DNA from 2 places in the Flavobacterium sp. CG_9.10 genome. Region 1 is predicted to be linked to the other one. Evidence: riboswitches for the same ligand, from Rfam matches in the RefSeq annotation. Region 1 holds a riboswitch; the other holds the start of a gene.
What was found. Region 1 has a riboswitch for S-adenosylmethionine ahead of IWX84_RS01495 (alpha/beta fold hydrolase). Riboswitches for the same ligand answer to the same signal wherever they lie in the genome.

Region 1 (4,287 bases):
CGCCCCAAAATTAGCCAACTCATTCGCTTCGTTAAAGGTCAAATGGTCAATTTTTTTGGCATCCAAAACCAAATCCGGGTTTGCTGTATAAATCCCATCGACATGCGTGTAATTCTGAAGCTCTTCAGCATTTAAATAATTAGCAATCAAAGAAGCGGTATAATTGCTGCCGTTTCTTCCTAAAGTCGTTGTGTCATTTTTATTGTTTGAACCTATGAAACCGGTCACAATATTGACCGTATTGCCATTATTTTGTTTAAAATATTGCACTACATTTTTCTTCGAAATTTGTTCCAAAGGTTGTGCATCTCCAAATTTTGAATCCGTTTTTATCAACTCTCTCGAATCGGTAAAACGAGCGTTGATTCCATTTTTGATTAAAATTGCGGTAAGCAACTTAGCCGAAAGCAATTCTCCTTTAGACAAGACTAAATCTTTAATTTTGTTGCTGTAATCACCAATCAAGCTTACACCTTCAAAAAGTTTTTCCAATATTTCAAATTCTTCAGATAAATCGACATGTTCATATTCGGCTTGTTGGTAGGTTTTAAAATCTTCAAAAAGCGGTTTGTAATTTCCATTTTGAGATGCAATCCCTAAAATATCTTCTAGCTCATTGGTAGCATTTCCACGCGCTGAAACTACGATAGCAATTTCCTCTCCTTGAGTTACTTTATCTGTAATAATAGCAACCACTTTATTTAATCCCTCACCATTCGATAAAGATTTACCTCCAAATTTTAATATTTTCATTGTGTTGTGTTGTTTTTGGCTTAGAATATATCCTGAAGCAAATTGTCTAATTGTTTGTATTCTATCAAAAAAGCGTCGTGTCCGTGAATGGAAACAATTTCCTGATAGGTGACATTACTTTTATATTTTTTTAATTCTTTATAAGTTGCCTTATTTTCATCTGCAGTAAAAAACAAATCAGAATTGATGGCGATGATATGAATATCGGCTTGAATTTTTGATGCTATTTCTTCAAACGTAGCTGTATTTCTGGTGATGTCTATCGTTTTCAGCAATTGATTCATCATTTTATAAGAAGAAAGTTGAAATCGTTTTTGCAATTTCGTACCATGATGACTCAACCAGCTTTCCACATTAAAAATGGCCAATTCTTCATTGGTAGTACGTTGGAATTTTTCTTTAAAAGATTCTGGAGTACGGTAGCACAACATCGCATGAATCCTGGCATCTTCAATTGGATTTCGAGAATTATTCAGGATTTGCTCTTGTAAGAAACAATTAGCTATCAACCAATCCGTCGATTTCCAGTCGGTGGCAATGGGAATTAAATGTTTCGTTATTTTAGGCTCTAAAGCCGCTATTTCCCAAGCAATTCCTCCGCCTACTGAACCTCCAATAATAGCATACAGTTGTTTAATTTGAAGAAATTTAATTCCTTCTATAAAGAGTTTAGCGATATCTCTGGCATTGAAATCCAAATAGTTCTCAATACTAGTTTCATCATAGCCATTGCCCGGAACATTAAAAGCTAACACAGTATATTTATTAGTGTCGATTGTTTTGTTTTCACCAATTAAATCATTCCACCAGCCAGTCGAACCTACAACTGTCGAGTTTCCTGTCAATGCATGATTTACCAAAACTATTGGCGCCGTATGTAATGCCGGTCCAAAAACTTCAAAACTTAAGCTTAGAACAGGATAAAACACGCCACTTTCGGTGGTGAAATTTTGTAATGTAATATGGGTTGGTTTATTTTCCAATTTCAAATCTTTTATGATGTTTGATTTGTGTCTGGAAATATTAGAAAGAAAAAACTAGGGTAAACCAGTAAAATTCTCGTTGTTATCTTTCCACGTTTGGCGTGGTAGAATGCAGCACCTTCTTCGATAAATCGAAGGGTTGCTAAGGCTTCATTGGGTCTAATCCCTCGTCCTTTCTTTATAACATTTCAATACGTATGTGAACTTAAAGGCACAAATTAACTACTAATTTTTTAAACAAACAAATTTTTCCATTAATTGATTTTGACTACAATCTTAAATAACAACATTGGAAAGAGTCTATAAACGGACTCTTTCCCTATGTTGTTTCAAGTCCACAATGATTTTTTACAGTCGTTTCCATTTAGATAAACATTGCTTCATTTTCTTGCGAGTACATTAGAAAAAGCAATGAATTTACTGCCTTTTTCTGAGCCGAAGGATCCCTCTTTGTTATTTCAAATCTTGGATGAATCAATTCATTTATAGGCTGATTATTACTGAACAGTTTCTCTCTTAAAAACTGAAATACTCTTAAAATATATTTTAATGTTTTCATAATTATTACTTTTTAGTTGTTTGTTATTTTACCCGTACGTTGTAATATAAAATCCTTTCATGTTAGAAAGTCAAATCCCTTATCTCAAAAAGAATGCCTTGATTTATCCCTTTAGATAAAAATGATGCATTTTCCCATTTGCAGCGATTTCAATTTAAAATTCTTTTCTTAGCAACTATTTGTCCAATGCCATTTAAAGAACCAGTATCCAGCTAATAATTATCCCGATGGATTAAGTTTTTCAGAAACTACTATTGTCGCATTTTTACTGATTCTTATTTTGACTACTTATGCTTTTACGATGAACTGAGCATCGCTGGCCGCATATCTAAATTGACTTATTTTTTAGTGTTCATTTTTTACTAATTGCGAATTTTTGATGCTTTCGAAAACAACTTGTAAATCATTTTTCAAATCTTCGATGTCTTCTAATCCAACCGACAATCGTATTAAATCTTTGGTTACTCCTGTTGCGACTTGTTGTTCATCTGACAATTGCTGATGCGTAGTACTTGCGGGATGAATAATCAAAGATTTCGTGTCTCCTATATTAGCCAAAAGCGAAAATAGTTTTGTTTCATCGGCGACTTTTTTGGCGGCTTCAAAACCCCCTTTTAAACCAAAAGTGACTACTCCGTTTTGTCCTTTTGGCAAATATTCCTGAGCCAAATCATAATATTTACTCGACTTCAATCCTGGGTAATTCACCCAAGCCACCTCTTCTTGACCTTCTAACCATTGGGCTAAAGCCAATCCGTTTTCACTGTGTTTCTGTACGCGGATAGGTAAGGTTTCTAATCCTTGAATAATCTGAAACGCATTAAATGGACTCAATGCCGCTCCATAATCACGTAATCCTTCTATTCGAACTTTGGCAATAAAAGCAGCATTTCCAAGCGCTTCATGATAAACCAATCCGTGATACCCTGCAGAAGGTTCCGTGAATTCAGGAAATTTTCCATTAGACCAATCGAAATTTCCTGCATCAATAACCACGCCTCCAAGAGACGTTCCGTTGCCGGCAATATATTTAGTCAAAGAGTGAATTACAATATTGGCTCCGTATTGAATAGGATTCAGTAAATAAGGGGAAGCAACTGTATTATCTACAATAAAGGGAACTTTGAATGCTTTGGCTTGCGCCGAAATAGCTTTCAGATCCAATACATCTAATTTCGGATTTCCAAGAGATTCGGCAAAAAACACTTTTGTGTTTTCTTGTGCAGCTTTAGTGAAATTGTCAGGATCTGATGGGTCTACAAACGTGGTTGTGATGCCTAATCTTGGCAAAGTGACGCTCAGTAAATTATAAGTTCCCCCATACAAACTGTTTGATGCTACAATATGATCTCCCGTTTTTAGCAAAACCAATAATGCCGTGGCAATTGCAGCGGTTCCAGATGCGGTAACTACTGCGCCTATTCCTCCTTCAAGCGCAGCAAGGCGTTGCTCCAAAATATCATTGGTTGGATTATTTAATCGTGTGTAAATAAAACCTGCTTCGGCAAGTCCAAATAAATTGGCTGCATGTTCTGAATTGTTGAAAACATAAGAACTGGTTTGATAGATAGGCACAGCTCTGGTTCCTGCTGTTTTGGTAACGTCGTGTCCTGCGTGTAATGCGTTGGTTGCAAATTTTTGAGTACTCATAATTTTTTGTTTTTAATGTTCGATTCTTAAACTAAATTAATTTCAATTATATTTTTTTTACTAATTTAAGATGTTGCAATAAATTGAGAATAAAAAAACCCTTTTAGATAGATATCCAAAAGGGCTTTAAGTTGTGTTATAAACTTATACTTTCGGAATCAACAGACGCAAATACACATAATAGCTTTCGCGCAAATCATGGTCTTGACAGTACATTTATTCATTTGTTGAAGATTTAAGTTGTTCATTTTTTAAATATTTATTTTTAATGCAGAAAGGATTCCGATTGGTATAGTTCAAAAAAAAGCCTCCCGATATGTGGGAGGCTTTTGCTATATAATT
Region 2 (4,287 bases), on a different contig from region 1:
CAATTTCTAATGTATTTTTTGTAATAATTGGATTTATAAGCAATAACAAAATCGAAAAAATAGAAGCAAAACGCAAAAAAGCCAAAAACAAACTGACTTTAGATTTGTTTTTGGCTTTGTATAAATAGTGATAAAATGACAAACCACCTGCTACGACTAATGAAAGTATAATCAATAAAATAGTAGTTGTTGTCATATACCCGAATTAAAAGATTGAATAATTTAAGAATTTAAAACAAATATTCAATAAATAATCTTTAAATCTTTAAATTTTTGAATCATTAACTTATGCTAAGTAAGCATTCCTCCACAAACGTTCATAACTTGACCTGTTACATACGCACTCATATCCGAAGCAAAGAAAAGACAAGCGTTAGCAACATCTTCAGTTGTACCTCCACGTTTCAATGGAATTCCGTCTCTCCATCCTTGTACCACATCATCACTTAATTTAGCGGTCATTTCTGTTTCAATAAATCCTGGTGCAATCGCGTTGCAACGAATATTACGAGAACCTAATTCTAATGCAACTGATTTTGTAAATCCAATAACACCTGCTTTCGATGCCGCATAATTGGTCTGCCCCGCATTACCCTTCACTCCTACTACAGAACTCATATTAATAATAGATCCTGAACGTTGTTTCAAGAAAGTTCTTTGAATGGCCTTAGTCATATTAAAAACTGATTTCAAATTGACATCAATTACTTGATCAAAATCGGCTTCAGACATACGCATCAGTAAATTATCTTTGGTAATCCCAGCGTTATTAATTAAAACATCAACAGTTCCGAATTCGGCAATTACTGCGTCAACCATAGTTTGCGCTTCGTTAAAATCAGCAGCGTTAGATTGATATCCTTTAGCTTTAATTCCAAGAGCGTTCAATTCATTTTCCAGAGCTAAAGCTGATTCAACAGATGAACTGTACGTAAAAGCAACATTTGCACCATTTTTCGCAAAAACCTCTGCAATTCCTTTACCAATTCCTCGACTTGCGCCAGTAATTATAACAACTTTTCCTTCTAGTAATTTCATGTTTTAAAATTAATTTAATATTTATTTGAAGCTATTGCCGCGATACGTTGCACTCATGCCAAAACACGAGATGTGCTTCTATCAGGACTACTTTCCATACGTCAAATATAGAATAATTACTTTTTAAAAAAAATTTCAAATTCAATAAACGTTCAAGCTAGCCAAACTTTATACTTTAAAATTTTTATCAACCCATTTATCCCAATTCGAACTGTAAATTGCCAGTAAAGTAAAGCTTAATAAAAATAGATGGTACCACGCATTACTGATTAAATCAAAAAAGTCTATTTTGCCCTTAGCAAAACTTAAAATTAACAAGACTTGTGCGCCATAAGGTAAAACCCCCTGAACAACGCAAGAAAAGATATCTAAAATAGCGGCTGTCTTTTTGGGATTCAAATCATATTCGTCATTAATCTCCTTTGCAATAGGTCCGGTAATTACAATTGAAACGGTGTTATTGGCTATTGCCAAATTAGCAAAACCCACCAATGCACCGATTCCTGCCTGTGCCGATTTTTTACTTTTGATCCGTCTTTTTATTTGGTGCAATAGATAATCAATTCCGCCAGCTTTCTCCACCATCGAAGCTAAACCGCCCGTCAGCATCGATAACAAAAAGATATCAGTCATACTGATAAAACCTTCATATATTTTTTGGATAAACTCCAATACGGTAAAAGACTCTCCAATATAACCTATGATACCCGCTAAAATAGTTCCAATAATTAAAGTCGAAAAAACATTTATTCCAAACAAAGCCAAAAATATTACCACGATATAAGGAATAATAGGAATCCATTCAAATCTATTTATTGGGAGGTCAACCGACACTATATCTGAATTTAGACCTAGATAAAAGAATAAAATTATTGTAATTACTGCTGCAGGAAACGCAATAAACAAATTGACTTTAAATTTGTCTTTTAATTCGCAGCCCAAAGATTGTGTTGCAGCAATAGTAGTGTCAGAGATCATCGAAAGGTTGTCTCCAAACATCGAACCACCCAATAAAGCACCAGAAATTAGTGGTAACGATGCGCCACTTTTATCTGCTAATGTCACTGCTATAGGTCCTAAGGCAACAATTGCCCCTACAGACGTTCCGGTGGCAGTCGACAGAAAACTGGCAATCAAAAAGATTCCCAATGGAAAATAAGCCACATCTACGGTACTGATTCCTAAATTAACAACGGCATCAACGCCTCCCATAGCTTTACTCACAACGGCAAATGCACCCGCAAGCAAATAAATCAAACACATCGTCATGATTTTACTTTCGCCACAACCTGCAATTAAAGTGGTCACTTTTTCATCAGTGGAAGACTTGAATAATAAAAAAGCCGCTATAATTCCAATTAAAACGGCGACCGGAGATGGAAATGCATAAAAATCATGTAAAACAATTCCAGCACCCAAAAAAGTAAAAATAAAAACAAACAAGGGAATCAAAGCGTACGGATTTCCTCTTTTTTTCAAAAAAACAGTCATAAAATAAATTTTAAAATGAATTAATTATGACGAAAAACAAAAGCTAATAATGGGAATGTAAAACAACATTTTTTCCAAAGGATTTGGCTTATCGTTTTAGCACCTTGCTTGTTGCTGCAGGTTGCTATCCTATTACAGGATTCGTGATAACGGCTGCAAAAGTAATACATCATTAAGTAAAAAACGATATACTACGTATTTTTTTTCAAAAAAAAAAAGCCTCACCGAAGTAAAGCTTTTTGTAATTATATAAATTGAAATGAGTTAGAAAGCCACATTCCATTTTGGTAATCTTCCATTTTCATCCAAGAAATTTTGTAAAACTTGTCCTTCGACAAAAGTTGGGATACCTTTAGTTTTATCATTGAATGTTTCATACCAAACTACTTCTAGCAAACTAATATCTTCGATTTTCATTTGTGCAGGCCAAGAATATTTTCTTCCCGTTTTTGCAAATTGATGACCGTTTACAATTTTATCTTTCAAACCGCCATTTTTGATTTTCAAAGTTCCGTCATTTTGAACAGTCCCAGTAGAACCAACCATAATTAACTCTTTTTCTTCCCCAACTACATAAACCAAAAACACGCCAGATCCTTCAGAAGCATTACAAACTTCTTCTAAACTATCATCTATTGTAAATGAAAACTGATTGCTAACTTTGAATTTTTTTAATTCCTTGTACATACTATTTTATTTTTATTTGAATTGGCTTCCGTAAAAAAAGCTCACAAAATCGTGAGAATCATCTAAACCATTCGTTTATGTTTGTTCTTTATTAAAATTAAACCATTAAAACAGCTATTTTTAATAAAGTGCAAAGGTATTTCTTTAATTCCATTTATAATAAAAAAGCCCCACAAAATGTGAGGCTTTTAAAATATTTAATTTAGAAAAAAATTATCCTAAAACTTCTTTAACTTTTTTACCAATTTCAGCTGGTGAATCCACTACATGAATACCACATTCTCTCATGATTTGTTTTTTAGCTTCGGCTGTATCGTCAGAACCACCAACGATTGCACCTGCATGTCCCATTGTTCGTCCTGCTGGAGCGGTAACTCCTGCAATGAAACCTACAACTGGTTTACGGTTACCATCAGCTTTGATCCAATGAGCAGCATCAGCTTCTAATTGTCCACCAATTTCACCAATCATTACGATACATTCTGTTTCTGGATCATTCATCAATAATTCAACTGCTTCTTTTGTAGTTGTTCCAATGATTGGATCTCCACCAATACCAATAGCAGTAGTAATTCCTAAACCTTGTTTTACTACTTGGTCTGCAGCCTCGTACGTTAATGTTCCTGATTTAGAAACAATTCCAACAGTACCTTTTTTGAAAACAAAACCTGGCATAATACCTACTTTTGCTTCACCTGGAGTAATTATTCCAGGACAGTTAGGACCAATTAATCTTGCCTTTCTTTCTTTAACATAACTATTAGCTTTAATCATATCAGCTACAGGAATTCCTTCAGTAATTGCAATAATTACTTTAATTCCAGCATCAGCAGCTTCCATTATTGCATCAGCAGCAAAAGCTGGTGGTACAAAAATAATAGTTGTGTCTGCTCCTGCTTGTTCCACAGCGTCTTTTACAGTATTAAAAACAGGACGATCTAAATGAGTGGTCCCCCCTTTTCCTGGAGTTACACCACCTACAACATTTGTTCCGTACTCAATCATTTGAGAAGCATGGAAAGTTCCTTCACTTCCTGTAAATCCTTGAACAATTATTTTGGAATCTTTATT

Region 2: another riboswitch for S-adenosylmethionine. It lies ahead of IWX84_RS11125 (Na+/H+ antiporter NhaC family protein); the one in region 1 lies ahead of IWX84_RS01495 (alpha/beta fold hydrolase).

Annotation. Positions count from the first base shown of each region.
Region 1 is NZ_JADOVD010000001.1:335,938-340,224, reverse strand. It holds gene thrA (bifunctional aspartate kinase/homoserine dehydrogenase I) at 1-753, opposite strand, end outside; gene IWX84_RS01495 (alpha/beta fold hydrolase) at 774-1,736, opposite strand; SAM riboswitch class I at 1,816-1,923, opposite strand; gene IWX84_RS01490 (hypothetical protein) at 2,101-2,295, opposite strand; gene IWX84_RS01485 (O-acetylhomoserine aminocarboxypropyltransferase/cysteine synthase family protein) at 2,641-3,945, opposite strand.
Region 2 is NZ_JADOVD010000011.1:121,338-125,624, forward strand. It holds gene IWX84_RS11115 (hypothetical protein) at 1-196, opposite strand, end outside; gene fabG (3-oxoacyl-[acyl-carrier-protein] reductase) at 292-1,038, opposite strand; gene IWX84_RS11125 (Na+/H+ antiporter NhaC family protein) at 1,207-2,529, opposite strand; SAM-I-IV-variant riboswitch at 2,588-2,684, opposite strand; gene IWX84_RS11130 (hypothetical protein) at 2,794-3,216, opposite strand; gene sucD (succinate--CoA ligase subunit alpha) at 3,430-4,287, opposite strand, start outside.